One region of the Shinella sp. AETb1-6 genome, then DNA from elsewhere that is predicted to be linked to it. Evidence: predicted binding sites of a transcription regulator. Region 1 holds the regulator's gene; the other holds the start of a gene.
The links. The regulator PhoB, encoded in region 1, activates phosphate uptake and scavenging genes when phosphate is short. The targets are predictions, from matches to a motif close to TGTCATNNANCTGTCAT.
Positions count from the first base shown of each region.

Region 2: phnC (phosphonate ABC transporter ATP-binding protein) is a predicted target of PhoB. The motif match lies at 1,235-1,251, and genes of this name have one in related genera.

Region 1 is NZ_WUMM01000002.1:245,796-249,567, forward strand. It holds gene GR158_RS04475 (aspartate aminotransferase family protein) at 1-212, opposite strand, end outside; gene GR158_RS04480 (GcrA family cell cycle regulator) at 637-1,176, shown strand; gene phoB (phosphate regulon transcriptional regulator PhoB) at 1,294-1,977, opposite strand; gene phoU (phosphate signaling complex protein PhoU) at 1,997-2,725, opposite strand; gene pstB (phosphate ABC transporter ATP-binding protein PstB) at 2,830-3,645, opposite strand; gene pstA (phosphate ABC transporter permease PstA) at 3,659-3,772, opposite strand, start outside.
Region 2 is NZ_WUMM01000024.1:26,902-30,673, reverse strand. It holds gene phnL (phosphonate C-P lyase system protein PhnL) at 1-573, shown strand, start outside; gene GR158_RS24440 (DapH/DapD/GlmU-related protein) at 570-1,184, shown strand; gene phnC (phosphonate ABC transporter ATP-binding protein) at 1,338-2,198, shown strand; gene phnD (phosphonate ABC transporter substrate-binding protein) at 2,283-3,188, shown strand; gene phnE (phosphonate ABC transporter, permease protein PhnE) at 3,308-3,772, shown strand, end outside.

The sequences.
Region 1 (3,772 bases):
TAGAGATTGGAGAGGTGCCAGACCTTGTCGGCCTGCTCCTTCAGCGCGGAAACGAGATGGGGATGGCCGTGGCCGAGCGAACTGACGGCCACGCCGGCGGCGAAATCGAGATATCGCTCGCCGTTCTCGTCGATCAGCCAGACGCCCTCCCCGTGCGTGAACCGGAGCGGCGCACGCATATAGGTTTCATAGAGCGGCGCGGCATCGGCCATGGCGCGTATCCTCCAAAAGGGATGCGGAAAAGAAATTCGGGGGCTTGACTTTCCGGTTGCCAGAAAAATCAAAAGCCGCCTTTCGGCGGCATGCTGCACTATCGGCATTTCAGGCCGTGATGTCAATAAAATGCATAGCTCCAAATCGCACTGAACCTCCCGCAAGGTGAGGATTCACAGCATGCATGGACAGTGTCGCTATCGAGTCACACCCTACCAGCAAGTTGGGGAAAACTCTGAAATCGATTCGCCCCGATTCCCCCGACTCTTGTCACAGAGTCCCCCGAACTCTAGGTTAAGGGTCAATTACTAGACTGCATGCGGCGGAACTAGTCACCACCAGAGTTAGGGCGCTCAGGCTACGGATTCGTTCGTGGCGCGATGAGGGATTCCCGCACAGCGAGCGCCGAACGGAGACGAGAGCATGAACTGGACAGACGAGCGGGTCGAGAAACTCAAGAAGCTCTGGAGCGAGGGCCTCAGTGCCAGCCAGATCGCGGCGCAGCTCGGCGGCGTCAGCCGCAACGCCGTGATCGGCAAGGTGCACCGGCTCAACCTGCCCGGCCGCGCCAAGGCCGGCGGCACGCCCGCTTCGGCCCGCCCGAAGCGCCCGGCGCAGGCCACCCCGCGTCCCTCGAACTTTACCGCGCGTCCGGCCAACGCGCCCCGTCCGGTCAGCCGGCCGGTGGGCAACGCCCTTGCCAAGGATGAGATCGACACCGATTTCGATGCACAGGCCGAGAACCTGCCCGTCGTGATCAGCGGCAAGAACGTCGTGGTGCCGATGTCGCGCAAGCTGGAGCTGACGCAGCTCACCGAGCGCACCTGCAAGTGGCCGATCGGCGACCCGCTGAACGACGACTTCCATTTCTGCGGCTGCGAGTCCCCTGACAATTCGCCCTATTGCACCTATCACCAGCGTCTCGCCTACCAGCCTTCGGCCGAGCGCCGCCGGGCACGGTGACACCGGCGACAGAAGACTAGAAACGGGGCCGAAAGGCTCCGTTTTCGTTTGCGCGGCCTGCCGGAACGCAAACGGGCCCCGAAGGGCCCGTTTGCGTCCTTGGGAGGAATGCGTCGCTCAGGTTTCCAGCGAGTAGCCGGCGCCGCGCACCGTGCGGATGACATCCTGCATGTTGGCGAAGTTGAGTGCCTTGCGCAGGCGTCCGACATGCACATCGACGGTACGCTCGTCGACATAGATGTCATGCCCCCAGACACCGTCGAGAAGCTGCGAACGCGAGAAGACGCGGCCGGGCGAGGTCATCAGGAACTCCAGGAGGCGGAACTCCGTCGGGCCGAGGCGGACTTCGCGCGTGCGGCGGTGAACGCGGTGCGTCTCGCGGTCGAGCTCGATATCGCCGCAGCGCAGCACCGTGGAGACCACTTCCGGTTTGGCACGGCGCAGCATGGCCCGCACGCGGGCGACGAGTTCCGGCGTGGAGAAGGGCTTGACCACGTAGTCATCCGCACCGGTGGCGAGGCCCCGCACGCGTTCGCTCTCCTCGCCGCGCGCCGTCAGCATGATGATCGGCAGCCGCTCGGTTTCCGGCCGCTGGCGCAGGCGCCGGCACAGTTCGATGCCGGAAACGCCCGGGAGCATCCAGTCGAGGATGAGAAGATCGGGCATGCGCTCCTGCAAGCGCATCTCCGCCTCGTCGCCGGACAGGATCGTATCCACCTCGAAACCCTCCGCCTCGAGATTGTAACGCAGGAGGACGCTCAGCGCCTCCTCATCTTCCACGACGGCAATTCTGGGCACCATGTAGCGAACCCTATCCAGTTTACTCGGAAGCTTCGGAGACATCGGCCGTGACGACGGATGTCGAGGTGTCGTCCTTCGGGCGCTCGCCCTCGGGCTGGGAGCCCGTCGCCATGTAGTAGATGGTTTCGGCGATGTTGGTCGCGTGGTCGCCGATGCGCTCGATGTTCTTGGCGCAGAACAGGAGATGGGTGCAGGGCGTGATGTTGCGCGGGTCTTCCATCATGTAGGTCAGGAGTTCGCGGAACAGCGAGGTGTAGATCGCATCGATCTCGTCGTCGCGCTCGCGGATCGCCTTGGCCTTGTCCACCGAGCGGGTGGCGAAGACATCGAGCACTTCCTTGAGCTGCATCAGCGCCAGTTCGGCAAGATGCTCGAGACCGCGCGCGAGCTTGCGCGGCATGCCCGAGCTCTGCACGGCGATCACCCGCTTGGCGGTGTTCTTGCCGAGGTCGCCGACGCGCTCCAACTCGGCGGCGATGCGGATCGTGCCCATGATTTCGCGCAGGTCGGCCGCCATCGGCTGGCGCTTGGCGATGGTGACGATCGCCTTCTCGTTGATCTGGCGCTCGGCATTGTCGAGGATGACGTCCTCGGAAATGACCTTCTGGGCCAGCGCCGCATCGGCGGAAACGAGGGCGCGGACGGAATCCGCCACCATCTGCTCGGCCGTGCCGCCCATCTCGGAAATGCGGCGGGAGAGGTATTTCAATTCTTCATCGTAGATCGAGACGATATGGGTCGATGACATCGTTCTGTCCTTAATACACGAGACGTGTTTTTTCGACGCAATTCCGAACGCAAAACCGCTTCACACTTTTGCTGGAATTGCTTGGGGCTAAGGCTACCAAAACGTCAGCCGAAGCGGCCCATGATGTAGTCCTGCGTGCGCTGGTCATCCGGGTTGGTGAACATCTTGTCGGTATCGTTCTCCTCGACGAGGTTGCCGAGGTGGAACATGGCGGTGCGCTGCGACACGCGGGCCGCCTGCTGCATGGAATGCGTCACGATGACGATCGTGAAATTGGCGCGCAGCTCGTGGATCAGTTCCTCGACCTTTGCGGTGGCGATCGGGTCGAGCGCGGAGCAGGGCTCGTCCATCAGGATGACTTCCGGGCTGACGGCAACGGCACGTGCGATGCACAGGCGCTGCTGCTGGCCGCCGGAAAGGCCCGTGCCGCCTTCGTGCAGGCGATCCTTCACCTCGTTCCACAGGCCGGCCTTCTGCAGGCTCTGTTCGACGATCGCGTCCATATCGGCCTTCGCCTTGGCGAGGCCGTGGATGCGCGGGCCATAGGCGACGTTCTCGTAGATCGACTTCGGGAACGGGTTCGGCTTCTGGAAGACCATGCCGACGCGGGCGCGCAATTCAACGACATCGATGTTCGGATCGTAGATATCGTCGCTGTCGAGCGTGATGCGGCCGGTGACGCGGCAGCCGTCGATCGTGTCGTTCATGCGGTTGAGCGTGCGCAGGAAGGTCGACTTGCCGCAGCCGGAGGGGCCGATGAGCGCCGTGACGGTGTTTTCGCGGACGTTCAGGTTCACGTCATAGAGGGCGCGCTTCTCGCCGTAATAAACCGAAACGTCCTTGCCGATCATCTTGTAGGAAATGTCGTTCATTTGTCTGTCCAGGGCTTTCTCGACTGCTGCTTCTGACATCATGTTCATATGACCGGTCCTTCTACCAGCGTCGTTCGAAACGGCGGCGCAGGAGGATCGCACCGACATTCATCAAGATGAGGAAAATGAGGAGCACGATGATGGCTCCCGACGTGCGCTCCACGAAGGCGCGCTC
Region 2 (3,772 bases), on a different contig from region 1:
TCCGGCATTGGCAAGAGTTCGCTGCTCAAGATGGTCTATGGCAATTATGCTGTCGATGGCGGCCAGATCCTCATCGAACACGGCGGCCGCCTGCTCGACCTGGCGAGCGCCGATCCGCGCACGATCCTGTCCGTGCGCCGGGCAACGCTCGGCTATGTCAGCCAGTTTCTGCGAACGGTGCCACGGGTCGCGGCTGTCGATGTCGTCGCCGAGCCGCTCACGGCGCGGGGAACGGACGCGAAAGAGGCGAGGAGCATGGCCGAGGCCATGCTGGCGCGCCTCAACCTGCCGCGTGAACTTTGGCAATTGCCGCCCGCCACCTTCTCCGGCGGCGAGCAGCAGCGCGTCAACATCGCCCGCGGTTTCATCACCGATCACCGTATCCTCCTGCTCGATGAGCCGACGGCTTCGCTCGACGCGAAGAACCGTGCCGTCGTGGTGGGCATGATCGAGGAGAAGAAGGCCGCAGGGGTGGCGCTTCTCGGCATCTTCCACGACGAAGATGTGCGCGAAAGGGTCGCCGATCGCATCGTGGATGTCTCCGCCTTCTCGCCGAGAAAGGCCGTGGCATGACGAAGCTCTCCGAAACGCCGCTGATCCACCCGACAGCGATCGTCTCCGATACGATGCTTGGCCGTTACACGGAAGTTGCCGAGAACTGCCGCATCAGCGAGGCCGAAATCGGCGACTATTCCTATATCATGGAGAGCGGCTCGGTCTGGTGCGCGACGATCGGCAAGTTCGTCAACATCGCCGCCTGCGTGCGCATCAACGCGACGAACCATCCGATGTGGCGCGCGACGCTGCATCACTTCACCTACCGCGCCAACGATTACTGGCCCGATGCCGACCAGGAGGCGGATTTCTTCGCGCAACGACGCGAGCATCGGGTCGCGATTGGGCACGATGTCTGGATCGGCCACGGTTCGACCATCCTGCCGGGCGTTACGATCGGCAACGGCGCGGTCGTGGGATCGGGTGCGGTCGTCACCAAGGACGTCGAACCCTATACCATTGTCGGCGGTGTCGCGGCGAAAGTCATTCGCGAGCGCTTCCCGCGAAGTATCGCCGATCGCATGGAAAAACTGGCGTGGTGGGACTGGGATCATGCCCGGCTGCGCAGCGCGCTCGACGACTTTCGCAAACTCGAGGCAGAAGCCTTCCTTTCCCGCTACGGCGGGTGAGAAGACGTACCGCAACGCCTGAAAACCAGGCCTGTGGACTGTTATTTTTCCGACATGGAACTGACATGGCCCCTTCATCAACGACGTTTAGAGCCAGTCCCGAAAGCGACAGGACCCAAGCCCGGGCGCCGAACGAAGGAAGAGGGAGCTGCCATGTTCCGACTGAAGAATGTCACCCGCCGTTTCGGCGAGCGCGTTGCCGTCGACAACGTGACGTTCGACATCCCGCAGGGCCAGATGGTCGGCGTCATCGGCCGTTCGGGCGCCGGCAAGTCGACCATGCTGCGCATGATCAACCGCCTTGCCGATCCGAGCGAGGGCACGATCCATTTCAACGATATCGAGGTGTCGTCACTGCGCGGCCCGGCGTTGCGCAACTGGCAGCGCGACTGCGCGATGATCTTCCAGCAGTTCAACCTCGTGCCGCGCCTGGATGTACTGACCAATGTCATGCTCGGCCGCCTCAACCATCGTTCGACCATCCTCAGCCTGCTGAGCATCTTCAGCAACGACGAGCGCATCATGGCAATCGCCGCGCTGGAACGGCTCGGCATCGAGCAGACGGCGCTCCAGCCCGCGGGCACGCTGTCGGGCGGCCAGCAGCAGCGCGTGGCGATCGCCCGCGCGCTGATGCAGAACCCCAAGATGCTGCTTGCCGACGAGCCCATTGCCTCGCTCGACCCGCTGAACGCCAAGATCGTGATGGATGCGCTGCGCGACATCAACGAGCGCGAGGGCATCACCGTCGTCACCAACCTGCACACCCTCGATACGGCGCGCGCCTATTGCGAGCGCATCATCGGCATGTCGGGCGGCCGGGTGGTCTTCGACGGCCCGTCGCGGGAGCTGGACGCCGAGGCCGTGCGCACGATCTACGGCACGGGTTCAGATGGCGCGGAGATCGACGAGAGGGTCACGTCCACTGCCATTCGCAATCCTGCCCGGCAGGACAACGAACCCGACAACGACAAGGAATCCGCCAGCCCCACACCGCTGGCACTGGCCGGTCTCTGACCCGCCGGGATCGAACGCCCGCGTCAAGGGCAACACAGACCGACAGGATTCGACTGCCGGCGAGGCCGGCAAAAGGAGAACGCAATGTTGAAGAAAGCTCTGCTCGCCGCCGTCGCAATCGCCGTGACGGCCGGTTCCGCCATGGCCCAGGACGTCAAGGTCCTGCGCATCGGTCTCGACGGCTCGGAAAACGAAGCCGACCAGATCCGCAACACCCAGTGCGTTGCCGACGGCCTGAAGGCCGCGACCGGCGTGCCGGAAGTCCAGATCTTCCCGTCGCCGGACTATAACGGCGTCATCCAGGGCCTGCTCGGCGGCACGATCGACATCGCCTCGATGGGCGCTTCGTCCTACGCCGCCATCTACCTTCAGGACCCGAAGGCTGTCGACCCGATCCTGACCTACACGCAGTCGGACGGCTCCAGCGGCTATTACTCCATCATGGTCGCCCGCAAGGATTCCGGCATCAAGACGCTGGCCGACGCCAAGGGCAAGAAGATCGGCTTCGCCGACCCGGATTCGACCTCGGGCTACCTCGTTCCGAGCGTGACGCTGCCGAAGGAAATCGGTATGCCGGTCAAGGAATACTTCTCTGAAACCGGCTTTGGCGGCGGCCACGAGAACCTCGTTCTCGCCGTTCTCGACGGCAAGTTCGATGTCGGCACGACCTTCGGTTCGGGCGTCGGCAAGTGGGAAGAGGGGTATACGGGCGGCAACCTCTACCAGATGGTCAACAAGGGCAACCTCGACATGGACGACATCGTCGAGGTCTGGAAGTCGCCGTTGATCCCGAACGGCCCGCTGATGGTGTCCAACAAGCTGCCGGAAGACATGCGCGCCAAGGTCGAGCAGTATTTCTTCGAGCTGCCGAAGAAGGACCTGGCCTGCTTCCAGTCCTACACGCAGGGCGCCAACAAGGACTACATCAAGGTCGACCAGTCGTTCTACCAGACGATCATCGACGCCCGTAAGTCCGTCATCGGCGGCTGATCGCCAACATGTTGTGGGTGGCGTCTTCAGGCGCCCCCCACCCCACAGGAGAAAGCGGCATGGCGTCCGGCACGGCTGAAAACACGATGAACGGTCTTGGACCGTCCGCCGCCGCGGTGATGCGGCACTACCAGCAGCAGCTGCGCACGCGGCGGATCTATACCGTCCTCGCGATCGTCGTCTTCCTCGTCGCGCTGTGGGCGTCGCTCGATTTCGCCAACAGCGCGAATTCCGGCAAGTTCTTCGAACGCCTGCCGTACGTTTTCGATTTCATCCGCAATTTCGTGCCCGACAGCCCGATGGAAATCGTGCGTGCGATGTTCGACCTGCCGTCGCCCTATGCCGACGGGTCGCTGCGCTACGACTATACGTCCGAGCGGGTCTACATCACGGATGGCTTCTATATCCCGCATTTCATCTACCAGCTGATCATCACGGTGAACATTGCGCTGATCGCCACGATCATCGGCTTCGTGCTGGCCTTCCTGCTCTGCTTCTTCGCCTCGACCAATCTCGTCGGCGCGGGCGCCACGCGCTGGGTCGTACGCCGGATCATGGAGGTCATGCGCGCCTTTCCGGAAATC